Regions from separate parts of the Methylorubrum sp. GM97 genome, predicted to be linked through region 1. Evidence: riboswitches for the same ligand, from Rfam matches in the RefSeq annotation. Region 1 holds a riboswitch; each other region holds the start of a gene.

Region 1 (9,696 bases):
CGAGCGTGACGCGCTCACCGACATGGTGACGGGCCGCCGCCGCGAAGGCCGCCGCGTCCGCATGCGCATCGCGTGCGTGAGCCCCGGATGGAAGCAGGAGGGCGCTCAAGAGGAAAACGCATCCGATCCGCACGGAGGACCCCACCGAACGATTCCGACCGTGCAAACTTCGCAATTTGTGGGCCGGAATGGCTCAGGGGCCGGCGCGCTCTGGGATTCGGCGGCGTCAGCGGGTCTGGCCGGTCTGCGGAGCGTGGGTGTTCTGGTTGTCGGTCGGGCCCGTACGCGTGAAGGCGAAGACGACGAGCCCTGCAAGAATCATCAGCACGACGGGAAAGGCGAACATCCAACGGGGCATATCCAGCATCCATGAGGCAGCATTCGGAGGACCGAAACCCCTGGGCGGCCGAATGGCTCCGCCGGAGCGCATGAGTTCGGAACCGAACATATGCAATGAATGCATGCCCGATCCGACGCGTCAGCGATTGCTTTGTGCACTGCAACCTGAGAAATCATGGCCATGCCGGGTCGCGATGGCGTCGCGGTCCTGCAGCCCTTCTTGGGCGTTTCCTCCCTAGACTTCGGGCCGTCCTTCGGGGCGGCCTTTTTTCTTTTTGGCTGCCGTGCGGCTTTGGTCGCGGCAGGGTCCGCGATTGTGGATCGCTCCTGGTGCAGGCGTCCCGAACGGCGCCGGGCGCATTGACCGAAGCGCCGCCTTGACCGTAGCTTGACCGTTGACGGTTCCCGCAAGGGATCAAAAGGGAACGCGGTGGAGGGCTTTCGAGCTCGATCCCGCGGCTGCCCCCGCAACTGTGAGCGGAGAGTCCTCCATCACCACGTCACTGGGCATGCCTCGCCTGGGAAGACGATGGAGGGCGACGACCCGCGAGCCAGGAGACCTGCCGTCAGCCGTGGTCACACGCGAGCCATGCCGGGCGGGGTGTCCCAGCAGGTGTCGAAACGCTGAAGGCCCATGGCCGGCAGTGGTTCGGCCTCGGTCGCGGTGACGTGCCACCGTCGCTGCCGAGGCATCGTTTCCATCATGTCCCCCTTTCACCGCCGCTTCTGCGGCCGGTCCCTCCTGTCCGCAGTCGCCGCCCTGCCCCTCACGACGTCCGGTCCGGTTCGGGCCCAGGCACTCCTGACGCATCTCGATGAGATCGCGGTGCAAGGCGGCGCCGGGATCGGCCTGCCCGCCAACGCGCCGGCAGATGCCATCGGCGCGGACGCCGCCGCAGCCTTGCGGACACCGAGTCTGACGCAGTCCTCGCAGGTCGGCCTCAACCTGCGCACGCCGTCGCGCTCGGCGAGCCGGCTCGGTCTCACGCCGCTGGAAACGCCCGCGAGTCTCGACATCATCTCGGGCGAGACCATCCGCCTGCGCGGTCAGACCAGCGTGCTGGACGCCGTGTCGCAGAACGGCACCGGCATCACGGCCTTCGGCTCGCCGGGCAATGGACTCGGCTTCTTCACCGCTCGCGGCTTTGCCGGGCAGAACTCGATCCAGACTTTGTTCGACGGCACCCGGCTCTATGTCGGCGCCAACACCGTCACGTTCCCGTTCGATACGTGGAACGTGGAGCGGATCGAGGTGCTGCGCGGGCCGGCCTCCGTTCTCTACGGGGACGGAGCCATCGGCGGTATCGTCAACGTCGTTTCGAAGAAGCCGCTGTTTACGCCGCTCAATGTCGCCCGCTTCGGCCTCGGCGAGGACGGCATCGCCCGTGCGGCGGTCGATTCGACCGGGCCGATCGGCGAATCCCTGGCCTATCGCCTCAATGTCAGCGGCAACCGTGCCGACGGCTGGATCACCCCAGAGGGTGACTTCCGCAACCTCGCGGCCTCGGGCGCACTGACGCTCCAAGCGAATCCGGATCTCGCCTTCACGCTCAGCCACGATTTCGGCTACCAGGAGCCCACCCGCTACTGGGGCACGCCGCTGGTGAACGGGCGTGTGCCCGACGCCATCCGCTTCAACAACTACAACGTCCGCGATTCGAGGATCGCCTGGACCGACAACTGGACGCAGTTCCGGACGGAATGGACCCCTTCGGCCGACGTGACGGTGCGCAACACCGCCTACCGCCTTCAAAGCCGCCGGCATTGGCGCGACGTCGAGCAGTACCGCTTCAACCCGGCAACGGGGCTCGTCGATCGCTCCGACTATCTCGAAATCGGCCATAGCCAGGAACAGGTCGGGAGTCGGTTCGACGCGACGTTCCGCGGCGCCCTGTTCGGGCTGGCCAATACGTTCTCGGCCGGCTTCGACGTGAACCATGTCAGCTTCCGCCACGCCAACAACTTCACCTTCTCCGAGACGCCGACGAGCGTTCCCCTGATCGGCTACGATCCCGGCTTCTTCCCGCGGGACGGGCGGGCGAGCCCGGCCTACGCCACGCGCACGAACCAAGCTTCGGTCTTCGCCGAGGATCGGCTGTTCCTGACCGACCGGTTGTCGTTCCTCGCCGGGGTGCGCTTCGACGCGCCGCGTCTCCACCGGGAAGATCTGCGCAGCGGCGCGACCTTCGAGCGCTCGTTCCGCGCCCTCGGCTACCGCTTCGCGTTGCTCTACGAGCCGACGCCGGACACATCGCTCTACGTGCAATACGCCACCGCGACGGATCCGGTGAACAGCCTAATCACCCTCTCGCAATCGCTGGCCGGCTTCGAACTCTCGACCGGCCGCCAAGTCGAGGTCGGCGCCAAGGGCCTCGTCTTCGGCGGCGCCGTCGAGTGGACCCTGGCCGGCTACCGCATCGTCAAGGACAACCTAATCTCGGCGGTTCCGGGCCAGCCGACGGTCTCGACTCAAGTCGGCCAGCAATCCTCCCTCGGCGCGGAGGCCGCGCTCTCCTGGCTCCCCGCCCCCGGCTGGCGCATCGATGCCAACCTCGCTGTGCTTCACGCCCAGTACGACGACTTCACCCAGAATGTCGGCGGGGTTGCCGTCTCCTATGCCGGCAATCAGCCGATCAATGTGCCGGAGCAGGTGGCCAATCTCTGGGTCAACTGGGCCTTCGCCCGCGACTGGGAGGGGCGCATCGGCCTCCAGCATGTCGGCGAAGTCTTTTCCGATTTCGGCAACACTGCCCGGCGGCCGGCCTACACGCTGGTCAATCTCGGCCTCGACCATCAGGTCACCGCCGGCTCCCGCCTGTCGCTACGGGTCTTCAACTTGTTCGACACGACCTACGCGGTCGATGGCAGCGCCGTGAACGGCGTCGGCACCGCCTGGGTTCTCGGGCGCCCGCGCTCGTTGGAGGTCGCCTACACGATCGCGTGGTGAACGATGCACCGTGAGGCTTGAACACGGACGCCTGCGCGTGTCGTCACCACGCCGCAGGGCCCCCGGGAAACCCTGCGACCGTCGGGGGACTTGCCTGGCGGATAGCTCATCCTTCGCACGCCTTCGGGACGTGCAAAGGCACCATTACGTTCAGGAGTCCCCCAATGCACCGCATTGCCTTCACCGTCACCGTTCTGAGTTGCCTCGGCTCTGGCGCGGCCGTCGCTCAGGCTGGCCCCCCGGGCCTCCCCGGAGGCCCGTTCCCGCCGGGCACGATCATCCAGCGCCAGACCAACACCACCGGCAACACCGTCGATTACATCATCGCCCCGGGCGCCACGGGCGCCGACACCATCACCACCAACTCGGCGGCCGGCGGCAATGCCGGCCAGCCGGAGCGAGCCATCCCACAGGGCAGCGCGGGCGGCGGAAGCGGGGGCGGCAGCTCGCGCTAGGAACGGCATAGCCGAGACCGCCGGTTCGGCGCCTGGGATCACCCGGACGCGCCGAGCCGGCTATCGATGCGGATAAGTCTCTGAGAAAGCGCTTAATTTCGTTGCGCACGCGGCTCTCAATGCAACGTCGCCGGACGCCCCCGCGTTGGCCGCGCAATCGGTCGGCAACACGTCCGACGCCACGACAGGGAGCGCGACGATGGGCCGGGCGGCAGTGATAGGTGTTCTGACGGCGCTGACTCTTTTCAGCCCGTCACTAGCGGCAGCCCGGCTGAAAATGGACGACAAGGCATCGCTATGGCCGCGCGCCGGAGCCAGCGAGAAGATCGACTTCACCAACCGCGTCGGCAAATCGATGAGCACGCTCTCGCCAGGGCTCGACAGCGGCTATTTCATGCGCTGCCTGGAAGAGGTTGCCAATATCGGCGACACCAAGGATCTCACGCTCAGCGACATGGTGCGAACCTGCGTCTCGCTGCAGAGCAGCCGATCCGGCGCCAGCGAGTGAGAATGCGTTCGCGTCCGAATCGAGGAGGTTTCCCGATCCGAAATCGCTTGAGCGCGCAGATAATTCGAAGCGTGGGAGAGTGGTGCCGCAAGAGGGATTCGAACCCCCGACCCCCTCATTACGAATGAGGTGCTCTACCAGCTGAGCTATTGCGGCGTCGCATCCGGCTCGTCGCGTTGACGCCCGATGGAATGTGCCGGGTCTTAGACGGCCGCCTTGTCCTTGGCAAGCGCTTGGATGCTGTCTGATGGCCGAGACCGCGTTGCGGTGTCACCGGGCTTGGGCGTAAGACCTCGCCGATGAACGAGCTTCTCACCTCCGACGCCCTGAAGCCGCAGGTTTCCGGGGGGCCTGCGCGACCGCCCCTCGTGCTTGCCTCGGCCTCACCGCGCCGGCTGGCGCTGCTGCAACAGGTCGGAATCGAGCCGGATGCACTGCTGCCCGCCGATATCGACGAGACCCCGCGCAAATCCGAATCGCCCCGCGATCTCGCCCGCCGCCTCGCCCGGGAAAAGCTGGAGGCAGCCCAGGCTGCGGCGCGGCGTCGAGACGACCTGCGCGACGCCTATCTCGTCTCGGCCGACACGGTGGTCGCCGTGGGCCGCCGCGTGCTGCCCAAGGCCGAGCTGATCGACGAGGCCGCCGACTGCCTGCGGCTGCTCTCGGGGCGGGCGCACCGCGTCTACACGGCCGTCTGCATTCTATCGCCGAAGGATCGGCGCCGCGAGCGCATGGTCGAGACCCGCGTGCGCTTCAAGCGCCTGTCGAACCGCGAGATCGAGGGCTATCTTTCCTCGGGCGAGTGGCGCGGCAAGGCCGGCGGCTACGCCATCCAGGGCCTGGCGGCAGCCTTCGCGGTGAAGCTCGTCGGCTCGCACAGCGCGGTGGTCGGCCTGCCCTTGTACGAAACGATGAGCCTGCTCGAAGGTGAGGGTTTTCCCGTGCGGGGTGCCTGGGGAGCAGCAACATGAGCCAGTCGGTGAAGAGGACGGCGGGGGACAAGCCGCTGGCGCCCTGTCCGATCTGCGGCAAGCCGGCCCGGACCGAAACCAAGCCGTTCTGCTCGCCCCGCTGCGCCGACATCGACCTCGGACGCTGGCTCGGCGAGCGCTACGTCATTCCGGGGCCGGAGGAGGAGGAGATGTCCTACCCGCCCCATTCGGACGACAAAAATCGCTCCCGCTGAGACCGAGATCCGCACCCGGCAAAAAAGCTTCGCCTTCGATTGCAGGAAGGCTGGACAGGCCCAAAACCCTTCACTATACCCCCGCCAGCCGACGACGCAGCGCGACGCGGCGGATGCCCAGGTAGCTCAGTTGGTAGAGCATGCGACTGAAAATCGCAGTGTCGGCGGTTCGATTCCGTCCCTGGGCACCATCTTTCTGAAGAGCCTTGAGCCTCAGAAGGTCAGGATTTTCTGATTTATAGCGTTGAGCCGACCGTTCCACGGTCCTTTCTCTATTGGCTTTGCGCGGTGTTTCGCTGGCACGCCGAAGGGGTCATGTCCCTGTCCCTGGTCTCAGATCACCTTACGCTTATCCGGCGCCCGCCGGTTTGCTGTCTCGGTGTAGGGGTGCCGCCGGTTGCCGTCCTTATCAGTTCCCCGAGTACCGCACGCTGCTGACAAACGGCCCCGTTGCTTGTCCGTTCACTGGTCGACGGCTGGGTTCTTCTGAGGCAATCTCCAGACGGTCACGAGACTTGCGGGGATGGGCGCTTTCCCGGTCCGCGTGATCCATCAGGACAGCGGCGAGCCCCCATCACCGGAAGCGTGCCGCGAGCTTGCTCGAAGCGCCGGGATCGACGCGGTGCAGCCGCTCCAGCGCGCGGATCGCGTCCCGCTCGACCGATTCATGGTAGGCCGCTTTCACCCGGTCCACGCGTTCGATGAGAACGTCGAGCTTTTCGAGTGGTGTCAGTTCACGAGATGCCTCGCCCGATTTTGCCAGTTCGTGAGCCGATTTTGCGGGCGGCATCGCTCCGACCTTCTCGGCGAGTTCACGGACGGCCTCGGAAATGATCCCGAGTTGCTGGCCAAAACTTCCGACCTCCTTGATGACCGCGACTTCAATCTCCGGGACGCCCTGGTAGGGTCCCGCCGAGATGTCCTGACTCACCCCACCGCTCAGCGGTGCGAAAAAGGGAAACGTGAACCACGAATACCAAGTCGGACTACCGGACATGACGCACCTCGCTCTGTCGCAAGCCGCGTCATGGTCGGATCGTATGGTCTAACATTCAAGTTCGACCCGATGCTTGTTTGCACCGGCGGAATGCAGGATGGCGATTTTGCCAATCCTCAACATCGAAAATGGCATGGCGAACGTGATGCGCGGGCTTGAGCGATGTGTCGGTGTTGAGCCGAAACAAGAGTTCACTCACTTGCGATTGACGGCGCCAATCAGAAGTAGCTGTGCGCAGACGTGTTCTGAAGGAGAAACTGCCGACGGATATCGGAAAAATCTAATCGGAAGCTAAAATATTTGATTTAGAAATGTACGATTATATTATTTTATGATGGATCGGATCAGACATGAACCCATATGATCAGATAGTAACCACCCAAAAAATCTAATAATCTAATTTATAGAAGAGGTATTCAGCTAGACGACGTCACCACTCAAAAAACGAGTCCAGCCGCGGCATCAGGCAGATCAGTGTTCCTGCCGCGCCGATAACGCCTGCCATCATCACTATCGCCGCCACCGTCGGACCCCCGCGTCATCTCTTCGCAGCCATAACGCAGAAGAGGCTTGGGAAGTTTCACCGTCTGGACATGGCACGCGAGGGGAGTTCAGAGCGCCGTCACCACTTCAGGAAGCGGTCGGCGCTCGGCCGTGCGGCAACGGTGAGGGCGATCGCGCCAAGGGCGCCGATCAGCATGATAGAGGCAGCGAGAATCATAACAGTTACTCCACGACGCAGATTCAGGGACGTCCTCTGAATCAACGAGTGGGAACGATGGCGTGTGCCGTGCGGCAGATTGGCGTGCTCGAAAAGAGTTTGGACCGGAACCGGGCTGGAACGTCTGCCTCAGCTATCCCGACCGATCCCCAGCCCCCGCAGGAGATCACCGATCGGATCGATCCGAGCGGCCTGCTGCGGCTGCGTCGCGGTCGTCGCCGTGCCTGAGGCCGGCAATGCGGTGGAAGTCTCGGCAGCCGGAGCCGGCCGTACCCGAGTCGCGACCTTTGCAGCACGGTGACGCCGCACGGCTTGCACCCGCTGGGTCGTGTCGGCCCCCGCGAGGTCGTCGGCCGCCAGGAGCGCGACCATCTCCGGTGACAGCAGCGTGAAGGTCGCGGGCTTCGGCGCCGGCACGCCTGCGCTGTATCGAGGCGGATCGGCCCAGGTGGAACCTTCGGCCGCCTCGGCGCTGCTGACGATCAAGCTCTCGGCGCGCGACGAGGTCAGCGCCGAATTCTGCGTTCTCACCAGAGGCGAGGTCGCGAGAAGACCGAACACCATGACGGCGGTGGTCACGAAGACGGATCTATAGTGTTCCATGCTTGCGAAACGTACCGCCAAGGTTCTGGTTCCGGCGCTTCGAATCTGTCATCGCGAGATTCGAATCGTCGACCTGCCGCGTGCCCCGGAGCCTGGAGGGGCCTCGGCGGAACGTACCGAACCGCTCTCGCCAACCTGGTCGTCGTGCCGCGGGTTCGATCCGGCGATCACCTTCGGCGCTTCGGCCTGCATCCGCTTGACGCCCCCTCCGCCCGCCATGCTAGAGACCGCGCTCGGCGCAAAGGGGCCCAGGGTCCGTTTGTCATCAACCACTTAAGCAGCGCTCCGAAAGCATCCGGCCCGGAGCGCACCTGTCCGGGCGTCGTTGCGCTTTCGCGTCGCTCGTTCGGATCGCAGCCCCTCTCGCCCCGGTGACTGTTTGAGGACCCTCCTCGATCTCCTGCGGGTGATGCGGCGACACGACCGACGGCAGCTCCTGCTGCTGGGGCTCGGGCTCGGGCTCGCCGCCCTGCTCGAAGTGGTCGGCGTCGCCTCGGTGCTGCCGTTCCTCACGCTGGTCGGCGATCCCGGTGCGGCCGCGCGAATCCCCTATCTCGCCAACCTCCGCGATACCTTCGGTCTCGCCGACGACCGCACCTTCCTGCTCGCGACCGGATTTGCCGCGCTCGCCGCGATCCTGCTGACCAGCGCGGTGAATGCCGCCTTCGCCTATGCGCAACTCCTGTTCGCCCACATGGTCGGCTATGGTTTTGCCCGGCGCCTGCTCGCCCGCTACGTTGATCGCGAGCGCCTGTTCTTCGCGCATGCCAACAGCGCCGAACTCGCCAAGAACGTGCTGAGCGAGACCGACCGCCTCGTCGTCGGCGTGCTCACCCCAGCCATGGTGATCGCCTCACGCGGCGCCTCGGCGCTGGCGGTGGTGATCTTCCTGATCGCCTACCAGCCCCGGCTCGCGCTGATCCTCGGCGGCGGCTTCGGCGGGCTCTACGTTGCGATTTATGTCGTAATGCGGGCCCGCCTCTCGCGGCTCGGCGCCCGGGCGGTGGCGGGCAACGAGGGCCGCTACCGTGTGGTGCAGGAGACCTTCGGCGCGCTGACCGAACTCAAGCTCTACGGTCGGGCCGAGACGTTCACGAGCAGCTTCGATGCGCCGGCGCGCTCCTACGCCCACGCCCTCGCCTCGAGTCTGGTCACCGGGCAGTTGCCGCGCTTCGTCATCGAATCGCTCGCCTTCGGCGGCGTGATCGCCGTGGTGCTGTTCGCGCTGACGCAAGGAATCGACACCGCCGGCATGCTTCCGCTGCTCGGCCTGTTCGCCTTCGCCGGCTACCGCATGCTGCCGGCCTTCCAGAACATCTTCACCTCCGTCTCGCAGTTGCGCTTTCACCTGCCCGGCGTGCGCCTGATCGTCGATGCCTTGGCCGGCGAGCGGGAGCCCGCGCTTCGCACGGCCGAGCGCTTGCCCTTCGCGCAGGCGATCCGTCTGGAGGGCGTCGCGTTCGACTACGAGCCCGGTCGTCCGACCCTGCGCGGCATCGACCTGACGATCGCCGCTCACACCACCGTCGGCCTCGTCGGCCGCACCGGCTCGGGCAAGTCGACGTTGGTGGGCCTGATCCTCGGCATTCTCACGCCGACGCGGGGACGCATTCTGGTCGACGGCCATCCGCTCGACGCCGACAGCCTGCCGGCTTGGCAGAACCGGATCGGCTACGTGCCGCAGGACGTGTTCCTGATCGACGGCAGCATTACGCAGAATATCGCTCTCGGCATCCCGCCGGACAGTCTCGACAGGGCGGCGGTGGAGCGCGCCGCGCGGCTTGCGGGCGCGCACGATTTCGTCGCGGCTCTTTCCGCGGGCTACGACACCGGCGTGGGCGAGCGCGGTGCCCGGCTTAGCGGTGGTCAGCGCCAGCGCATCGGCATCGCCCGCGCGCTGTACCACGACCCCGATGTCATCGTGTTCGACGAGGCGACCA
Region 2 (9,696 bases), 1.1 Mb from region 1:
CGTTTGCGGCATCCCTCTTCTTCCGTAAGCGTGCGCCCATCCGCTCGACCCGCCGCTCCCATTCCATGCCGACCTCCCGAGAATTCGGCCGAACCTGGACCTCGCCCGTTAAGTTTGCCCCTCCTCCAACCGCCATGAGCCGCGAACCGCACTCCCGGGCGTTCCGCACGTCTGCGGTTCCCGCTTGAGGCGCCGCCGCACGAGCGGCTCGCCGTCGTGGCTGTGGATTGCCGTGGATAAGGCGTCGCGAGCCTTGCAAACGTTCCTCGGCGCAGGCGCCGTATCGGCCCTACGGCGTGCGGCGCCGGAACACGGGGTGCGACATGCGTTGGATCGATCTTGCCGCGCTTGCCGCCGTGGCGCTCGGCTCCGGCCATGCCTGGGCGGCCGGGGACTTCCCGCTTGCGTCCTGCAAGGGGTGGAACGGCACGGTGGTCGAGCGCGACGGCATCGACACGGCTCGGGCCACCGCTCAGGGCATCGTCACGAAGGCCGACCTTCAGGAATACTGCGAGCGCGACCCAGGTGGCGAAACCAAGCAGTACGGCGGCAAGCTCACGACGGCCCAGTGTGTCGCGAAGTACCTGCGCAGCGAAGGCCGGGCCACGATGACAGCCGAGGCGAACTGCCGGTCCGGGACGGTGAGCTATCGCTACGGCGACCGCCAGGGCGGCAAGGCCCGCTTTCCGCTTGGACCCGATGCCGACACATCATGCGCCTCGGGCATGCCGCCCTTGGTGGAGCAGTTCAAGTTGCTGTGTCCGGCGGCGGCCAAGCGGCTGAAGGTCGAGTAGCCGCCCATATTCGAGCGGATCACAGGCATGGGCCGGAGGCGGCGAGTTCGCTCTGGGAAGGGTGGCCCGGTGAATTGACAACCTGTGGCCAAGCCGAATAGCCAAGCCGCGACGGTTCCCTTCGGGGATCAAAAGGGAACGCGGTGAGGGGTTCGCTCCGATGCCGCGGCTGCCCCCGCAACTGTAAGCGGTGAGCTCTCCACCACCACGTCACTGGGCAGCCTCGCCCGGGAAGACGGTGAGAGGGCGGTGACCCGCGAGCCAGGAGACCTGCCGTCAGCCGTGGTCACACGCGAAACACGCTGGGCGGGGTGCCTCGGCGGGTGTCGAAGCGTCACCCCCGCGGGGGATCGCCTAGACCTCGTTCGCGGTGACGTGCCACTGCCGTCGCTCGAGGTCAGCCTCCTGTGCTCAGCCCGAAATCGCCGCTCCGGCTCTGCCTATCCGCCACCACCGTCGCGCTTGCCATTGCCAGCGGCGACCCGGCCTGGGGCCAGGGCACGCGTAGGGAATCGTCCGACACTTCCGTGGTGCTCGACCCGATCTCCGTCGAGGGCACCTTCACCGCTACGCCGACCTATCGGGTGGAGGAGCTCTACAGCGGCACCAAGACAGTGACGCCGCGGCGCGACGTGCCGCAGCAGGTCGACGTCGTGCCCCGAGAGGTTCTGCGCGACACCGCCGCCACCCGCGTGGAGCGCGCCCTCGACTACGTGCCCGCGGTCGGCAAGCAGAACGACTTCGGCGCCCAGAACCTCGCGCTCTTTTCCGTGCGTGGCTTCGCCACACAGGACATCTTCCAGAACGGGTTCAACATCGCCCGCGGCTACAACGGCGCGCCCGACACGCAGAACGTCCAGTCCATCGAGGTGCTGAAAGGCCCGGCAGGTGCCCTCTACGGCCGCAGCGACCCGGGCGGCACCGTCAACATCCTCACCAAGCAGCCCGTCGCGTTGCCCTTCGTCGAGATGGGCACCCTGTTCGGCAGCTTCGGCACGGCGCGCACCACGGTCGATGCCGGTGGCGCGCTGAGCGAGGACGGCACGGTCCTCTACCGCTTCAACGGCGCGCTTGCCCGCCAGGACAGTTTTCGCGATTTCGTCGACGGCGACCGCGTCCTCGCGGCCCCCGTCGTGAGCTGGCAGATCAGCCCCGACACCAAGCTCACCGTCGAGACGCAGTACCTGCGTAACCGCCAGACCTTCGACCGCGGGACGGTCGCGGTGAACAACCGTCTCGGCCTGGTCCCGCGCTCCCGCTTCTTCGGCGAGCCGGGCGACAACTCCGTGTCGGAGAGCGGGATCGTGCAGGTGCGCCTGGAGCACGCCTTCAGCACCGATTGGCAGCTTCGGGTCGCCGGCCACTTCAACACCGGCAGCCTGACCGGCCTGCAGACGGGCGCCACCGGCCTGCTAGACGATGGGCGGACCCTGCTCCGCGAGTTCCGCCGCCACGACTTCACATGGGGCGTGGCCATCGGACAGGCCGAGCTTGTCGGGCGCTTCGACACCGGCCCGTTCGCCCACACCCTGCTGCTAGGCCTGGAGCACGAGCGCTACAACAGCACCGAGAACCTGCAGCGCTCGACTCCGCGCCTGGACTCGTTCGCGCTCGACCTGTTCAACCCGGTCTACGGCCAGCCCAAGCCGCCCTTCACGCGCCGCTACAGCGCCAGCGAGAACGTCGGCAACACGGCAGTCTACCTGCAGGACCAGATCGCGCTGAGCCCCGAGTGGAAGCTGCTGATCGGCAACCGAACAGACTTCTACAACCAGACCTTCCGGGACAAGGTCGCGAACGAGCGCACCGAACAGGACCGCACCGGCTTCTCGCCCCGCGCCGGGCTCGTCTACCAGCCGCTCTCCTTCCTCTCGCTTTACGGAAACGTCGCCGCCTCGTTCCGGCCGAACACCGGCTTCGACAGCGCGACGCGCCCCTTCGCCCCGGAGACGGGCTTCGCCTACGAGGTCGGGACCAAGCTAGACCTGTTCGACGGCTTGAGCGTCACGGCGGCCGCCTTCCACATCGAGAAGCAGAACGTGCTGACCACCGACCCAGCGGACTTCTTTTTCCAGATCGCCGCCGGCGCTGTGCGCAGCCAGGGATTCGACCTGAGCGTCGTTGGTCAGGTGACGCCGGAGTTCCGCGTCATAGGCGGCTACGCCTTCATCGATGCCCAGGTCACGCGCGACGAGGTCCTGCGGGTCGGCTCGCCGCTCCTAAACATCCCACGCCATTCGGGCAGCCTGCTCGGCGTCTACGAGGTTCAGGCGGGCGACTGGAAGGGCTTCGGGTTCGGCGGCGGGCTTCGGGCCGTCGGCTCGCGCCTCGGCGACAGCGGCAACGAGCGGTTCCGCCTTCCGGGCTACGTCCTGACGGACGCGCTGGCCTACTACCGCTACGAGAACCTACGCTTCGGGATCAACGTCGACAACATTTTCGACGAGACCTACTATGAGCGCTCCTACAACAGCTTCTGGGTCGGTGTCGGCGAGCCGCGTCGGGTCACCGTCAGCATGACGGCGCGCTTCTGATGGGCGTGCACCCGGGAACGCTTGGGGTGTCAACGGAGGCATCGGCCGCGACCGGACGCATCGCCTCAATCGACGCTCTGCGTGGGCTGGTGATGGTGCTGATGCTCCTCGACCACCTGCGCGAGACCTGGTTCCTGCACGTGCCGGTCGCCGATCCGGTCGACGCGAGGACCGCCCTGCCGGCCTTGTTTCTGGCCCGCCTCGCGGTCAGCCTATGCGCGCCGATCTTCGTCGTGCTGACGGGCGTGGCCGCGTACCTGTTCGCCACCCGGCACACGCTGGCGGAGACGCGGGCCTACCTGGTGAAGCGCGGCCTCGTGCTGATGGCCTTCGAGGTGTTCTACCTCTCCGAACTGTACTGGGGCGTGGCCAGTCCGACGCTCTGGCTCCAGGTGATCTGGTGCATCGGCGTGTGCATGATCGTCTTGGCGGCACTGGTCGGCCTGCCACGCTCGGTTCTCCTAGGGGTCGGGCTGCTGATCGTGTGCGGTCACAACTTCCTCGACCCAATCCAGCTCCGGCCCGACCAGCCGCTGTTTCCAGTCTGGGCCATGCTGCACCAGCGCGACGTCATCGCGCTTCCCCTCGGGCTGGTCGCCAAGACAACCTATCCGGTATTGCCGTGGATCGGCGTCATCGTGCTCGGCTACGCCATCGGCCCGTGGTTCCTGCCCGGCCTCGCCACGCGCACGCGGGAGCGCCGCTTCGCGGCTATCGGCTGCGCGATGCTGGCCGCCTTCGTGCTACTTCGCCTAGCCAACGGCTACGGCGACAAGCCCTGGTTCGTCGTGGACGACAGCGCCCTGCGGACCGCAATGAGCTTCCTCGCGCTGACGAAATACCCGCCCTCGCTCCTGTTCCTGCTGCTGACGCTCGGGACCGGGGCGCTGCTGCTCGTGGCGTTGGAGCGGATCGGCGAGCGCCCGCTCGTCGCGGCGCTGGCGGTGTTCGGCGGCGCGCCGATGTTCTTTTACCTGCTCCACCTCACGGTTCTGAGGCTGCTGTACCATGGCGCGTTCGCAACCTGGGGCGCGACCCAGGGCACCGTGTTCGGCGTAGGCGATTACGGGTGGGTTCTCGTTTGGTACATCGGGCTGATCGTGCCCCTCTACCTGCCTACGGCCTGGTTCTCACGCTTCAAGGCGTCGAGACGCGACATCGCCTGGCTCAGGTACCTGTAGGCCCCTGATCCAGTCAGCTTGACCGTGCTGGGGCTGCTGTCGAGCCTTTGCCGATACTCGGAAGGTCTGCTTTCTGGCCGCCTGCCAAACAATCATCTGCGACCGGCGTGGGTGGAGAGCAGTCTGGCCGCTTTCGGTGGCGTGTTATGCTAAAGCAGACATAGGTGGCCCTGCCGACTGCAGAAGCACCGCGGTGCGTCTGCGCGAACGGGCTACGAGCCGAAGTCTCCCGGTCATCCAGGATAGCCGTGAGATGCGTAGGGCGAAGGAAATAGCCTGATCTGACGCGTCGCGAGCACGCCTCCGCTCACAGGGAACCGGAAGCGTCCTCGACCACGCCCGGACTCCCCGGGATCAGATATCGATCCGGGCGCCGATCTCGACGGCTCTGTCCGCCGGGATGCGGAAGTAGCGGGACGCGTCCGTGGCCGCGCGAGCCATGGAGATGTAAAGCCGATCCTGCCACACGGGCATGCCGGTCTCGGGAGAGGCTACCAGCACCCGCCGCGTCAGGAAGTAGGACAGGTCGCCCTTATCCAGACCTGCGGTTGCCAACGCCCGCGGAAGGTCGGGCAGCTCGGTGAAACCGAAGCGCACCGTCACGCACGAGAAGGCGTCGGAGAGCTGACGGACGGTCACGCGGTCCGCATGGGACACCCGCGGCAGGTCTTCCGTGACCACGTGCAGGACGACGTTGCCAGCGTGCAGCACGCGGTTGTGCTTGACGTTGTGCATCAGGGCCCCGGGCGTGTCGTTGGGCGTGCCCGTCAGGAACACGGCCGTCCCGGGCACCCGCTGGATCGAGCCGGCCTCGGCCATGCGCGTGAACTTGGATAGCGGCACTCGCTGGCGGTGGATCTCCGCGACGATCAGGGCCGATCCCCGCCGCCAGGTCCACATCGCCGTGACGAGGGCGGCGCCGATGGTCAGCGGCACCCAGCCCCCGTGCAGGATCTTCAGCGCGTTGGCCGAGAGGAACACCAACTCGATGAGCAGGAACGGCGCGATGACCGCGGCCGCAACCGCAGGCGACCATCGCCAGACCTTCCAGGCGACGACGAACAGCAGGCAGGCGGTGATGACCATGTCGCCGGTGACCGCGATGCCGTAGGCGGCCGCCAGGCCACTCGACGACTTGAACAGCACCACGACGAACACGACCGCGACGAGCAGCCACCAGTTCACCCGCGGGATGTAGATCTGCCCCTTCTCGGTCTCGGAGGTGCGCAGGACCCGCATGCGCGGCAGCAGGCCGAGTTGCATCGCCTGCTGGGTGATCGAGAAGGTACCGGTGATCACCGCCTGGCTGGCGATGACCGTCGCCACGGTGGCGAGCAGCACCATCGGCAGCAGGGCCCAGGACGGATAGAGCAGGAAGAACGGGTTCTCGGCCCGCTCGGGGTGGGCGAGCAGCATGGCGCCCTGGCCGAGATAGTTCAGGGCGAGCGCCGGCAGCACCAGCCCGAACCAAGCCGTCCGGATCGGCGACCGCCCGAAATGGCCCATGTCGGCGTAGAGCGCCTCCGCCCCGGTCACGGCCAGGAACACGGCGCCGAGCGCAAGCAGGCCGGCCGTGCCGTGGCTCAGGATGAACGAGACGCCGTGGGCAGGGTTGAGCGCGCCCAGGATGCTCGGGTCGTCGACGAGATGACCCAGGCCGCCAAGCACCATGACGATGAACCAGAACGCCGTGAGGGGGCCGAAGAAGGTGGCTACCCGTGCCGTCCCGTGGCTTTGCAGGGTGAACAGCCCGATCAGGATGGCGAGGCTGATGGGCAGGACGTACGGGTCGGTGGCCGGCGTCACGAGCTTCAGCCCTTCGACGGCCGAGAGTACCGACATAGCCGGCGTGATGATGGCGTCGCCGAAGAACAGCGAAACGCCGATCATGCCCAGCACGATGACAAACCCGCCGGAATGGCCCAAGGCACGCTGGGCCAACGCGACGAGGGATGGGGTGCCGCCTTCGCCGTCGTTGTCGGCCCGCATGACCAGGAGCACGTACTTCAGCGTGACGATGAGGATGAGCGCCCAAAGGATCAGGGAGACGACGCCGAAGACCATCTCGCGGGTGGGCACGTGCCCCCGCCCGCCGCGGCGTGCAGGGACTCCTTGAGCGCGTAGAGCGGGCTGGTGCCGATGTCCCCGTAGACCACGCCGACCGAGCCGAGCGTCAGCGCCCAGAACCCCGTCTTGGGGGCATGCCCGGCATCGACCGTCGGCGGTGTGGGTGGTGCGAACTCGGTCCCCGCGATCACAGGCATGTATGGCTCCCCCCGTCCGCGAACGTGGAGAGCTCGCAAGGCAGGGCTCAACGGTCGATATGCATGGAACGTTCGCGGCCGCCAAACGCGTCCCACCGGCGGCGGAACGCTTGGTCGGAAGTCCAGGGCATCGAGATGCTCCGCTCAGTGCCCGGCGATCAGCATCCAGACGGCCATGCCGACCATCATCAGGTTCTCGGTCAGCGAGACGAAGCCAAGGGGAACGTTGCCCGAACCACCCACGCAGGCGCACTTGATCTCGCGCTTGTCGACGTAGACCGCCTTGAAAACCGAGACGGCGCCGACCGTGCCGATGAACAGGGCCACCGGGATCGACAGCCAGTTCAGCGCGCCCGCGACCATCAGGATCCCGGCCAGGGCCTCGCAGAACGGGTAGGCGTAGGCATAGCGGACCCAGCGCCGGGCGAGCAGATCATAGCCCAGGAACATCGACGAAAAGCTCTCGACGTCCTGCAGCTTCAGGATCGCCAGGACACACATGCTGAAGGCGATGAACCACTCGCCGGCCCGCACCGTCAGCGGCGTGCCGAAGGCCGCGTAGCTCGCCGCCAGCGCCATCAATGCGGTCATCGCGAAGACGGCGACCACGGGCGTGTAGCTGGTCGCCTTCGGATCGGCGACCGGCTTGCCGAGGTGGCGGCGCAGGTCGTCGTAGCCGCCGATGCGCTCACCTCCGATGAAGGTCTGCGGCGTCGTCTTGACCCCCTGCTCCGCCTTGAAGCGGTCGGTCTCCTCACGGGTCGTCAGCCAGTGGTCGTCGACCTGGAAGCCCTCGCGTTCCAGCAGGTCTTTGGCCTTCAGGCCGTAGGGACAGACGTGCTTCTCCATCACCATGCGATGGATGGTGGCCCTGCGGGTCCTGTCTAGCATCACGGAATCCTTTCGGAATGCGTCGCGGTTCGGGGAGCCCGGGCCCTGGTAACGCGAGGGGGGTGGTCGGCTTCCCGGCATGCGTCGCGACGACCATCGATGATCCAAAGTGGGGTTTCCCACCGTGGCAAGGTCAAGGACCGCATCGAGGTCCTGACGCCGTCATCGACGCCTGCGAAGCCACCCCGCGTCCAGATGCCCGGAACGTCCGGTGCGGGCAGGTGTTTCCGAACCTTCGAACGCTGCGGGCATCGGTCCCTTATCCTCCGCCGGTCCAACCGCCCGGATCTTCGGCCGCACCGCCGCCGAATTGCATCCGCCGCCCTTCGGGAACCCGGTCCCTATGAAGCTCTCGCTCACACTCGCCGCCACGGTCGCGGCGTCCCCGCTCGGCGGCCGGCTGAAGTTGCGCTTCAAACCCCTGTTCCCGTTCTTCGAGGTCGGCGAGGCGGTCGAATGTGCGGACCTGATCGTCACCGCGGAGGGAGGGCTGGATTACAAGAGTGCACGCGGCAAGATCCCTGCCGAGATCGGCAGGCGTGGTGCTGCCGAGGGCAAGGCCGTCATCGTATTGGCCGGCACCCTGGGCGAGCACTCGGGCGACGTACTGGGTGAGGGCGTCTGCGCGTACTTCTCGGCACTCGGGCGACCGCAATCGGTCAAGGACGCCATGCGGAACGTCCGAAGCCAGCTTGAGCGCATCGCCGAGCAGGTGATGCGGACCTTCCTGGCGGGCGTCGCGCTGGGTCACCCTCGGACCGGCGTCGGTCAGGGATGAGCATGCTACCCAAGCGGACGTTGGCGGCCTCGGGCGCGCTCATAGCACTCTGCGTGGCCGTGTCTCTGCCGGAGGGTCTAAATTGGCCGGCGCGGGCTGCGCTGCTGGCCTTCGGCGGGGCCGCCATCCTCTGGGTCCTGACCGGACTGAGCGCGGCATACGTCGCCGTCGCAGCGGCCGTCTTCCTCGTGACAGTCCGCGCCGTGGAGCAACGGGCGTTGATCGAGGGCCTGGGCTCGAAGGTGGTGTGGCTCGTCATCGGCACCTTTGTTCTTGGTGCGGCGGTGGAGAGGAGCGGGCTTGCCGGACGGCTCACTGCCCTGATCGCCGGGCGCGGGACCACGGTCGGCGGCCTGATGTGGCGCCTGACGCTCGGCATCGTCCCACTGGCCTTCCTGATCCCCTCCACCTCCGGGCGAGCGACGGTGCTGCTCCCGCTCCATCGCAGCCTGACCGAGGCCGACGACGACCCGCGCTTGGCCAAGGCCATCGGGCTGCTGATCCCTGCCCTCATCGTCATCTCGACGATCTGCAGCCTTACCGGCGCCGGCTCGCACCTCGTCACCGTCGACCTGCTGGAACGGCTCTCCGACCACAGCATCGGCTTCGGGCAATGGATACTCTGGGGCCTGCCCTTCGGCCTGGTCGCCTGCCTCATTACGACCTTCCTGATCGGCCGCCTGTTCCTCGACAACGAGACGCGGTCGCGGCGGATGGCCGAGGTCGAGGCTCCGTCCGGTCCGCTCTCCGCTGAAGAGTGGCGCACGGGTGCGGTGGTGCTCGCCATGTTGGGGCTTTGGCTGACGGAGGGGTATCACCCCTTCGGCATCGCCACCGTGGCGGTCGTCGGCGCGGTGGTCCTGACGATGCCGGTCGTCGGCGTCCTTGACTGGGACGAGGGCGTGGAGGCCGTGAACTGGTCGCTGGTCCTGTTTATCGCCGCCTCGCTGGTGCTCGGCCGCGCGCTGATCTCGACGGGGGCGGCCAAGTGGCTGATCGGTTCGGCGCTGTCGGCTAGCGGCCTGCACGGTGACAGCCCGACCCTCCTGATCCTGCTCGGGTTGTCGGCGCTCGGCATGACGGCGCACCTGTACATGGTGTCCCATACCGCGCGGGTGGTGGCGTTGCTGCCCCCGCTTCTGCTCCTGGCGGACAGGCTCGGCCTCAACCCGGTCGCGGTCGCCTTCCTGGCGAACGTCGGGATGGACTACTGCCTAACCCTGCCGGTCTCCTCAAAGGCGCTGTTGATCTTCC
Region 3 (9,696 bases), 1.7 Mb from region 1:
CGGACGGGACGTGGCGCTGGGCCATCGACCAGCTCAAGCTCAAGCCCGTCGCCAAATCCTGACGGGCTCCAAAGCGGGTTTCGAAAGGACAAGTCCTTTCGCGGGTCCAGGGCAGAGCCCTGGTGAAGGGACGTCGGGGCGCTGCCCCGATGTCCCGGCCAAAGGAATGATTCCTTTGGAAACCTGTTAATCCGCCGAGGCCGAGCGGCGCGGCGTGGCGTTGCGCCGGCTGGCGAAGACGCCGGGGGCGGTGCCGGGCACCACGACCAGGCGCCGGACCTCGCCGCTCAGATAGGCCTGGAGGAAGCGGGTGTAGTTCCGGAACACGACGCAGCCGTTCGAGGCGCCGCTCGGGCCCAGCATGTAGGTATGGGCGAGGATGCCGTCGCGCCCGTGGATGGCGGCCGAGCCGCCGACCGGATTGAGGCGGATCGCCCGCACCCCATGGAACAGCGCCTCGCGCTCCCGCAGGTCGTAGACTCCGGGCGGGGTGGCGCCGCGCATCCGGATATGGACGTGGTCGGGGTTGTCCTGGGCGACGCCGAGGCCGGAATGGGCCTCCAGCACCTCGCCGCTCGGCAGCGTCACGGTGGCGGCGCTGATGTCGTAGACGGCGACCCCCGGCTCGGAGACCGGGCCGGGCACGACGCGGCGCCGCGCGGCCGAATCGACCGCCCCGCTGTCGAGTCCGGCATAGGCCATCGCCTTGTCCGAGGACGGCGTGGGCGTCGAACCCGGCAGATCGAACATCTTCTCGAGGAAGTTGCGGTTGTCGGTCACCGCGGCGCTGAACACGCTGCGGGTCGGCTCGGTGGAGGCGCGCGCCGTGGATGCGGTGGCGATCCGAGGCGTCGCCGCCCGGGCGGTCTGCGTGCGCGGCTCGTAGCGGAATTCGTCGGGCCGCCGCACTGGCAGCGGCACCGTAAGGGCGAGGCGGGCCGTCGGCGCGGCCGGGCGCGGCGTGACGGCGGGCGCGGCGTCGGCGGCCTGTTCCGCGGGGAGGGCGGCCAGGGTCGTGACCGGCTCCGATGGGGCAGGCTGCGACTTGGAAGGCTCCGCCACGGGCGGCGCCCGGAAGGCGGACACCTGCGCGGTCCGCGGGACGAAGCCGCCGGACGCGGTGTCGAGCACGGGAGTGGGGTCGAGCATCCAGGCCAGCGCGCCGGGCGCGGCCTGCACGGTCTCCGCCCCTTCGGCCTCGGCCGAGACCTGCGCGGTTTCCACGGGGGCGGGCGCAGCGCGATCCTGCGGTTGCAGGATCCCGGCGACCGCGAGACCCCCGAGGGCGGTCAGCGCGAGCGCCGCGACAGGCGGGCGGCGCCGACGGCGGATGACGGGCCGGGCGGAGCGACTCTGGACGAGCTCGGCGATGTCCATTGCGGGCGGTACTCGACAACGCGGATCCCACACGGCCTCCCGCCGTCATCCCCGGCTATCTGTGCCAGAATGACAAAACGAGATGGCTTCGCCGATTAGGGAAGGATCAACCTTAAGCCTTCGTCATTCAACGGGATCTTGGTTAATCTTGCCTAAAGCTCGGTCACGTCCTTCGAAAAACGTTCGATGCGGATTCTCAGTGGCTCCGCCGCGCCATGAGGGGGCGGCCTCTCTCCACCGCTGCGGCGCGGTGTGCACTCAATGACGAGGCCAATCGGATGATCGCCATCGTCTCGCGTGCCCGCCTTCAGGCCGCCGCGAGAAGCGCAGCCGCCACGGGGCTTCTCGCCGAGCCCTTGTGCTCTACGGGCCACAGGTTGTGTGATGTTGTTACATTTCATTGGCCGGTCTGTTGACCCTGCGCCGCATCGCAGCGAAATTGCTGCGGCCAAGGTTCCCCCGGACGCATGTCCGAGGGCTAAGAGGGAATTCGGTAAGCCCGTCCGGGCGAGGCCGAAGCTGCCCCCGCAACTGTGAGCGGCGAGCCACCGTCGTCGAAGGTCACTGGTGCCCTGCACCGGGAAGGCCGAGACGGAGGCGCTGACCCGTGAGCCAGGAGACCTGCCTTGGCGCGACGATGTCCCCCGGGCGGGGTGCTCCGGCGGCGTGCCTGATCGGCGAGAGCGTTCCCCTGCGCTCCCGGCGGGGCACCCGCTCGGGCCCGCACCCGAACAGCCAGAGCGCGCCTTGTGACAGTTCGGACGATCCTGAACGCCATCGACGTCCCGGCCCGGCGCCCGCCTTGGGTGCTCGCCGCGCTGCTCTGCGCCGGCCTGCACGGCCCGGAGGCGCGGGCGCAGGAATCGGTCACCCTGGAGGAACTGGCGGTCGAGGGCGAAGGCCGCGGCGTCGGCAACGGCGCATCGGACGGCCGGACCAGCGCCGCCGGCACGATCGGCCTGATCGGGCCGACGCCGGGCTACCGTGCCGACCGCGCGGTGAGCAGCACCAAGACCGACACGCCCCAGCGCGACGTGCCCCAGATCGTCACGGTCGCCCCGCGCGAGGTCATCACGGATCTCGCCGCCACCCGCGTCGATCGCGTCTTCAACTACACGCCGGGCGTGGCGCAGCAGAACAATTTCGGCGGCCTGTCGGTGTTCAGCTACGCCATTCGCGGCGTGACCACGTCCGAGATCTACAAGAACGGCTTTCCGCTCAACCGCGGCACGCCGCCCCCGCCCGACGCCCAGAACGTCGAGCGCGTCGAGGTGCTCAAAGGTCCCGGCGGCGGGCTGTTCGGGCGCAGCGATCCGGGCGGGCTCGTCAACATCATCACCAAGCAGCCGACCGTCGAGCGCTTCGTCGAGATGGGCGGGTTGTGGGACTCGTTCGGGCAGTTCCGCGGCACGGTCGATTCCGGCGGCGCGCTGAACGAGGAGGGCACGCTCGCCTACCGCTTCAATCTCGCCGCCGGCCGCCAGGGCAGCTTTCGCGATTTCGTCGACAGCGACCGGCTGCTCGTGGCGCCCGTCCTGAGCTGGCAGATCACGCCGGACACGCGCATCACCGTCGAGACCGAGTTCCTGCGCAACCGCATCGTCTTCGACCGCGGCGTCATCGCCCTCAACGGGCGGCTCGGGCTCTTGCCGATCTCGCGCTTCCTCGGCGAGCCGGGCCAGAGCACCTATCAGACCAACAACACGATGCAGGTCCGCGTCGATCACCGCTTCAACGCCGATTGGCAGATGCGGCTCGCCACCCACTTCAACACCGGCACGCTGGAGGGTGAATCCGCCGAGATCCGCGCCATCGCCGCCGACAACCGCACCGTCTCGCGCGACCGCAATATCCGCGACTACCGCTGGGACGTGGCGATCGGCCAGGCGGAGGTGGTCGGGCGCTTCGACACCGCCGGGATCGGCCACACCATGCTGCTCGGCTTCGAGCGCGAGAGCACCGACAGCCGAGTCGTCTACAACCGCTCGACGATCCGACCGGGTTCGACCTTCGCCATCGACATCTATGATCCGCGCTACGGCCAGCCGCTGCCGCCGATCGACCGCTTCCGCAACAACCTCGAGCGGATCACCAACACCGCGCTCTATGCGCAGGACCAGATCGTCCTCACGCCCGAATGGAAGGCGCTGCTCGGCGTGCGCTTCGACTTCTTCGAACAGTCGTTCCGCGAGCGCATCCCGCGGTCCCAGGTCGATCAGGCCTACTTTGCCGCGACGCCCCGCGCCGGCCTCGTCTACCAGCCGCTGCCCGAACTCTCCCTCTACGCCAATGTCGGCACGAGTTTCCGCCCCAATATCGGTCCCGATGCTGCCGCCGCCTCCGCCTCCGGGCCGTTCGCGCCGGAAACCGGCATCGGCTACGAGGTCGGGGCCAAGCTCGACCTCTATGGCGGCGCGCTGGCGCTGACCGGCACCGCCTTCCGCATCGACCGGGAGAACGTGCTGACGCCGGAGGCCAACGGCAGCGGTTTCTCGGTGGCGGTCGGCGGGGTGCGCAGCCAAGGCTTCGAGCTGACCGCCGCCGGCCAGATCACGCCGGAGATCAAGCTGCTGGCGGGATACGTCTACGCGGAGGCCGTGGTCACCGAAGATCCGACCTTGCCGGCCGGCACGCCGCTCATCAACGTGCCGCGCCATTCTGGCAGCCTGCTCGCCGTCCACGAGGTGCAGGCCGGCCCGTGGAAGGGGCTCGGGCTCGGCGGCGGCGTGCGCGGCGTCGGCGAGCGCGCGGCGGACGCGGTCAACAGCTTCTCCCTGCCGGCCTATATCGCGGTCGATGCGCTCGCCTATTACCGCTACGAAAACTTCCGCTTCGGGCTGAACATCGAGAACGTGTTCGACACCGAGTATTACGAGAGCTCCCTCAACCGCTTCCGGGTCTATCCCGGCGCCCCCCGGCGCTTCACCGGAACGATGACGGTGCGGTTCTGATGAGCGCCCACCAAGGGGCGGCCATGGATGCGTCCGCACCGGCTCCCATCGCCGCGGGGGTCGCGCCACGCACCCGCATCGGCGCCATCGATGCCCTGCGCGGGCTCGTGATGCTGCTGATGCTGGTCGATCACGCGCGGGAGTTCTTCTACCTGCACGCCCAGGTGAGCGACCCGGTGAACCTCACGGCGACCCCGCCCGGCCTGTTCCTGACGCGGGCCGCCTCGCATTTTTGCGCCCCAGTCTTCCTGCTGCTGACGGGGCTCTCGGCGAGCCTCTACGGGCAGAAGCACGGCAGCCGTGCCGCGACCTCCGCCTTCCTCATCAAGCGCGGACTCTTCCTGGTCGCTCTCGAAGTGACCCTGGTGAACCTCGCCTGGACCCGTGCCCTGCTGCCGCCGATCCTCTACCTGCAGGTCATCTGGGCGATCGGTCTCAGCATGATGGCGCTCGCCGCCCTGCTCTGGCTGCCGCGTCCGGCGCTGATCGGCGTAGGCCTGGCGATCATGCTCGGGCACAACGCGCTCGACGGCCTTGTGCTCACGCCCGATCAGCCGGGCTACGCCCTCTGGGCGGTGCTGCATCAGCGCGGCCTGATCCCGCTGCCCTGGGGCGCGGCGCGCACCTCCTATCCGGTGCTGCCCTGGATCGGCGTGATCGCCGCGGGCTACGCGCTGGGGCCGCTCTACGGCGCGGGCGTCGACCCGGCCGCGCGCCGCCGAGGCCTCGTCGCCCTCGGGCTCGCCAGCCTTGTCGCCTTCCTGATCCTGCGCGGCCTCAACGGCTACGGTGATCCGCATCCGTGGCTGGCGGGCAAGGATTGGGGCGCGGACGCCCTGTCCTTCGTCAACCTCACCAAATATCCGCCCTCGGCCGACTTCCTGCTCGCGACCCTCGGTCCCGGCCTGCTGCTGCTCGCGCTGTTCGAGCGCCTGCCGGAACGGCGTCTAGGCTGGCTTACCGTCTTTGGCGGGGTGCCGCTGTTCTTCTACCTGCTGCACTTATGGGCCCTGCGCCTGACCTATGACGGCCTGGCCGCCTTCGGCCTTGCGGGTCCCTCCGGCCGGATCGAAGTCAGCGCCCCGTTTCAGATCTGGCTGATCGCGGCACTGTTCGCGCTGGCCCTCTACCCGGCCTGCCTCTGGATGGTGCGGCTGAAGCGGCGCAGCCGGTGGCGGGGTCTGAGCTACCTCTGACCCCGCCCGAGCCGCCTACTGATACCCCTTCGGGAACGGGTTCGGCTCGATCAGCTCCGGGCTCTCGTAGACCACGTCGAACTGCCCGTCCGGCCGGGCGCGGGCGACGCGGGTCTTGGCCCAGAGGTGATGGTTCTCGTGGATCTTCACGGCGCCTTCCGGTGCGTCCTTGATCTCGAGGCCCGGTGAAACGGCGATCACCTTATCGACCTCGAAGGAACCGGCCTTCTCCACCGCCGCCTTCCACAGGAAGGGGCTGAGATAGGCGGCCTGGGTGATGTCGCCGATGACGGTCTTGTCGCCCCAGCGCTTCTTGAAGGCGGCGACGAAGGCCTCGTTGGCCGGGGTCTTGACCGACTGGAAGTACTTCATGCAGCTATAGGCGTCGGCGATGTTCTCGCCGCCGATGCCATCGACGTCGTCCTCGGTCACGGACACCGTCACCAGCGTCTGCTTCTTGAGGTCGATGCCGGCCGCCTTGAGCTGCTTGTAGAAGGCGACGTTCGAGCCGCCGACGACGGTGGCGAAGATGACGTCCGGCTTCTTGAGCTTGATCTTGTTGATGACCGAGTTGAACTGCGTGTGCCCGAGCGGGAAGTATTCCTCGCCGACGATCGTGCCCTTGGTCACGTTGGTGATGTGCTTGGTCGCAATCTTGTTGGTGGTGCGCGGCCAGATATAGTCCGAGCCGACCATGAAGAAGGATTTGGCGCCCTTCTCCTTCGTCACCCAGTCGAGGGCGACGAGCGTCTGCTGGGTCGCCTCCTGGCCGGTGTAGATCACGTTCTTCGACTGCTCCAGGCCCTCGTAATAGGTCGGATAGTACAGAAGCCCGTTGTACTGCTCGAAGACCGGCAGCACCGCCTTGCGCGAGGCCGAGGTCACGCAGCCGAACACCGCCGCGCAATGGTCGTTGACGACGAGCTTGCGCGCCTTCTCGGCAAAGGTCGGCCAGTCGGAGGCGCCGTCCTCCTGGATCACCTTCACCGTGCGGCCGAGGATGCCGCCGCTCGCATTGATCTGTTCGATGGCGAGCCTTTCCCCTTGCGTCGCCCCGGTCTCGGACATCGCCATGGTGCCGCTGATCGAGTGCAGGATGCCGATGGTCACCTCCTTGTCGGTGACGGCGAGCGCGCCCGCGCCGGTCTGCGCAAGAGCACGTCCGGGCAGGGCACTTAGGAGCGGAGAGGCGGCAAGGCCGAGCAGAAGCCGGCGGCGGAGATGGAAGTGGGCGTCGTTTCGGTCACGCGAGCGCATGTCTCTTCGAATTCCTTCGAACGTCATTCGGCCAATCGGTCCGAATGACGGCCCTGTGGCCGCCAGACGAGGCCGATGCCCCCGTGCGTATTTCTTCTCAGGAAACCGATTTGTATCAAGGGGAATTGCTGGGCGGCCTGCCCATATTTCTCGCGATGTGCCGTCCGGCTGGTCGTTTCGGGATAATCTCTACTTTCGGCGCCGGCCGGGGGCGCACCCGCTCAAGGTCTCGAACACGATCCGGAACACCGCATCCATGCCCGCCGACAGCGCACCGCCGTCCGGGGCAAGCAGGCGCAGGCCGAGTCCCGCGCCGTTGGGCAGCGGGCTCACGCCGGTCAGGCAGCCCGCCGCGTCGGCCGCCTGTCTCAGATGGAGGCCGGCCAGGCGCGCGTCGTCGGGGGCGCCGAGCACGACCATCGTGCCGTAGGCGCGGTGAGGCCCCATCGGTGAATCCGGCGCCGTGAACGCCCTCCCGTCGATGCGGCTGCGCTCCCGCACCAGCGCGTGGCCCTCGGGGTCACGGATCGTCAGGCCGAGATCGAGCCGGTCGAACGGCCGGTCTTCGCCCGTGGGGTCGTGACAGGCGACGCTCTCGGTGACGATGGCGCGGGCGCCGGGCTCGGCGGTGATCTCGGTGAAGACAGCGAGATGGGCACCCGGAAACAGGATCAGCGGATCGGGATTGAGCGCCAGGAAGGCATCCGCGGCGATGGTGAGCCGCGTCTCCTGGCGCGAGGGTTCGGGGCCGCCGCGATGCACGACCGTGCCGGCCTGGGTCGTGACATGGACCCGCGCGCCGGACCGGGCCTGGACCGCGAGGGTGAGGTGGTCGGCGGCGTAGAGGCCGCCCGAGGCCGATTGCAGGTAGAGGGTTGCGAGGTCGGGGCTCTCCGGATGCATCCGGAACGCGCGGGTGATGTGGAACGGGTAGGGCACGACCTGCCGCGACAGCACGGTGGTGCCCCCGCCGCGGGCGAAGACGAGGGACGCCTGCACCCGGCGCCCGACCGGAGGGGAGGGTGCCTCGGCCGGGGCGGGCTTTTCGGGAAGGCCATCCAGCGACAGGGCCATCAGGGCGCGAACAGCACGGCGCGGCAGATCGCGTCGGCCACCGCCTCGACGCCCTCGCCGGAGCGGGCATTGGTGGCGGCCACGGGCTTCGCGCCCCGGACTCGGGCGGCCTCCGCCAGCATGCCGGGCAGATCGACGCCGACATGGGGTGCGAGATCGGTCTTGTTGATGACGAGGAGGTCGCAGCGCAGCACGCCGGGGCCGCGCTTTCGCGGGATGTCGTCGCCACCCGCCACGTCGAGCACGAAGATCCACCAATCGACCAGATCGAGGGAGAAGGTCGAGGCGAGGTTGTCGCCCCCCGACTCGAAGATCAGGAGCTGGAGTCCCGGAAACTTCGCCTCGAGATCGTCGCCGGCGGCGATGTTGAGGGTCGGGTCCTCGCGGATGACGGTGTGCGGGCAGGCGCCGGCCTCCACCGCCTCGACCCGGGCCGGGTCGATCAGCCCGGAGCGGCGCAGGCGCTCGGCATCCTCCTTGGTGACGAGGTCGTTGGTGACGACCGCGAGATCGACGCCGCGGGCCTGAAGCGCCGGGATCAGCCGCTCGATCAGCGCAGTCTTTCCCGAACCGACCGGGCCGCCGATGCCGATGCGGGCGGCGGTGACGGATTCAGGGAGGGCAGGGGAGGGGGAAGTGGTCATCGCAGCATGTAGCGTTGGGCGAGCGGGAGGACGGTGGCGGGCTCGCAGGTGGCGAGTTCCCCGTCCACGAAGACCTCGAAGGTCTGCGGATCGACCCGGATATCCGGGCAGGCGTCGTTCCAGAGCATGTCGGCTTTGGTCAGCGTGCGGGTGCCGCGGGCCGGCAGCAGGCCTTTGCGAAGGCCAAGGCTCTCGCGCAGTCCCCCTTCGATGGCGAGCGGGTGGACGAAGCAGGCCGACAGGCCCTGCTTGGCCAGCCCGAACGCGCCCCATTGCGGGCGCATCAGCATCGGCTCACAGGTCATCAGGGAGGCCGCGGAATCGCCCATGGCGCCCCAGGCGATGAAGCCGCCCTTGATCACGAGTTCCGGCTTGATGCCGAAGAAGGCCGGGCGCCAGATCACGATGTCGGCCATCTTGCCGGGCTCCAGCGAGCCGATATGCTCTTGGATGCCGAAAGTGCGCGCGGCGTTGATCGTGTATTTGGCGATGTAGCGCTTGATCCGGGCATTGTCGCCGAAGCCCGGCCGCTCCTCCGGCAGGGCGCCGCGCTGGTCCTTCATCTTGGAGGCGAGCTGCCATGTCCGACAGATCACCTCGTGGATGCGGCCCATGCCCTGGCTGTCGGAGCCGAGCATCGAGATCGCGCCGATATCGTGCAGCACGTCCTCGGCCGCGATGGTCTGCGCCCGGATGCGGCTCTCGGCAAACGCTACATCCTCCGGCAAAGCCGGGTTGAGGTGGTGGCACACCATCGTCATGTCGAGGTGCTCGTCGAACGTGTTGACCGTGTAGGGATTGGTCGGGTTCGTCGAGGAGGGCAGGCAGTGGGGCAGCCCCGCCACGCGGATGATGTCGGGCGCGTGCCCGCCGCCCGCGCCCTCGGTGTGGTACATGTGGATCGTGCGGCCGCCGATCGCGGCCAGCGTGTCCTCCACGAAGCCCGACTCGTTGAGCGTGTCGGTGTGCAGCTGGACCTGGAAGTCGTATTCGTCGGCAAAGCCGAGGCAGGCATCGATCGCCGCCGGCATCGCCCCCCAATCCTCGTGGATCTTGAGGCCAAGGACGCCGGTTTCTAGCTGTTCCTTCAAGGCTGCCGGCTTGTGGGTGTTGCCCCTTCCCAAAAAGCCGAAATTGACGGGCCAGGCTTCCGCCGCCTGGAGCATTTTCCCCGTGTTGAACGGCCCGCCGGAATCG

Evidence for each region. Region 1 has a riboswitch for cobalamin ahead of MSPGM_RS13120 (TonB-dependent receptor). Riboswitches for the same ligand answer to the same signal wherever they lie in the genome.
Region 2: it holds a riboswitch for cobalamin, as region 1 does, so the genes downstream of both, MSPGM_RS08320 (TonB-dependent siderophore receptor) here and MSPGM_RS13120 (TonB-dependent receptor) in region 1, are expected to answer to the same signal.
Region 3: it holds a riboswitch for cobalamin, as region 1 does, so the genes downstream of both, MSPGM_RS05475 (TonB-dependent siderophore receptor) here and MSPGM_RS13120 (TonB-dependent receptor) in region 1, are expected to answer to the same signal.

Annotation. Positions count from the first base shown of each region.
Region 1 covers NZ_AP025942.1:2,837,538-2,847,233, reverse strand. Annotated here, with positions in the region: gene MSPGM_RS13130 (hypothetical protein) at 1-109, opposite strand, end outside; gene MSPGM_RS13125 (hypothetical protein) at 227-358, opposite strand; cobalamin riboswitch at 722-922, shown strand; gene MSPGM_RS13120 (TonB-dependent receptor) at 1,043-3,286, shown strand; gene MSPGM_RS13115 (hypothetical protein) at 3,451-3,741, shown strand; gene MSPGM_RS13110 (hypothetical protein) at 3,887-4,249, shown strand; tRNA gene MSPGM_RS13105 (tRNA-Thr) at 4,330-4,405, opposite strand; gene MSPGM_RS13100 (Maf-like protein) at 4,549-5,220, shown strand; gene yacG (DNA gyrase inhibitor YacG) at 5,217-5,435, shown strand; tRNA gene MSPGM_RS13090 (tRNA-Phe) at 5,551-5,626, shown strand; gene MSPGM_RS13085 (hypothetical protein) at 6,010-6,432, opposite strand; gene MSPGM_RS13080 (hypothetical protein) at 7,283-7,732, opposite strand; gene MSPGM_RS13075 (ABC transporter ATP-binding protein) at 8,136-9,696, shown strand, end outside.
Region 2 covers NZ_AP025942.1:1,770,643-1,780,338, forward strand. Annotated here, with positions in the region: gene MSPGM_RS08310 (hypothetical protein) at 1-67, opposite strand, end outside; gene MSPGM_RS08315 (hypothetical protein) at 324-794, shown strand; cobalamin riboswitch at 890-1,087, shown strand; gene MSPGM_RS08320 (TonB-dependent siderophore receptor) at 1,202-3,328, shown strand; gene MSPGM_RS08325 (DUF1624 domain-containing protein) at 3,355-4,509, shown strand; partial or broken gene MSPGM_RS08330 (potassium transporter Kup) at 4,864-6,773, opposite strand; gene MSPGM_RS08335 (glutaredoxin) at 6,918-7,664, opposite strand; gene MSPGM_RS08340 (glycerate kinase) at 8,008-8,442, shown strand; gene MSPGM_RS08345 (SLC13 family permease) at 8,439-9,696, shown strand, end outside.
Region 3 covers NZ_AP025942.1:1,151,683-1,161,378, reverse strand. Annotated here, with positions in the region: gene MSPGM_RS05485 (YybH family protein) at 1-62, shown strand, start outside; gene MSPGM_RS05480 (DUF2778 domain-containing protein) at 187-1,377, opposite strand; cobalamin riboswitch at 1,812-2,021, shown strand; gene MSPGM_RS05475 (TonB-dependent siderophore receptor) at 2,127-4,328, shown strand; gene MSPGM_RS05470 (DUF1624 domain-containing protein) at 4,328-5,524, shown strand; gene urtA (urea ABC transporter substrate-binding protein) at 5,540-6,781, opposite strand; gene MSPGM_RS05460 (urease accessory protein UreD) at 6,971-7,855, opposite strand; gene ureG (urease accessory protein UreG) at 7,855-8,499, opposite strand; gene ureC (urease subunit alpha) at 8,496-9,696, opposite strand, start outside.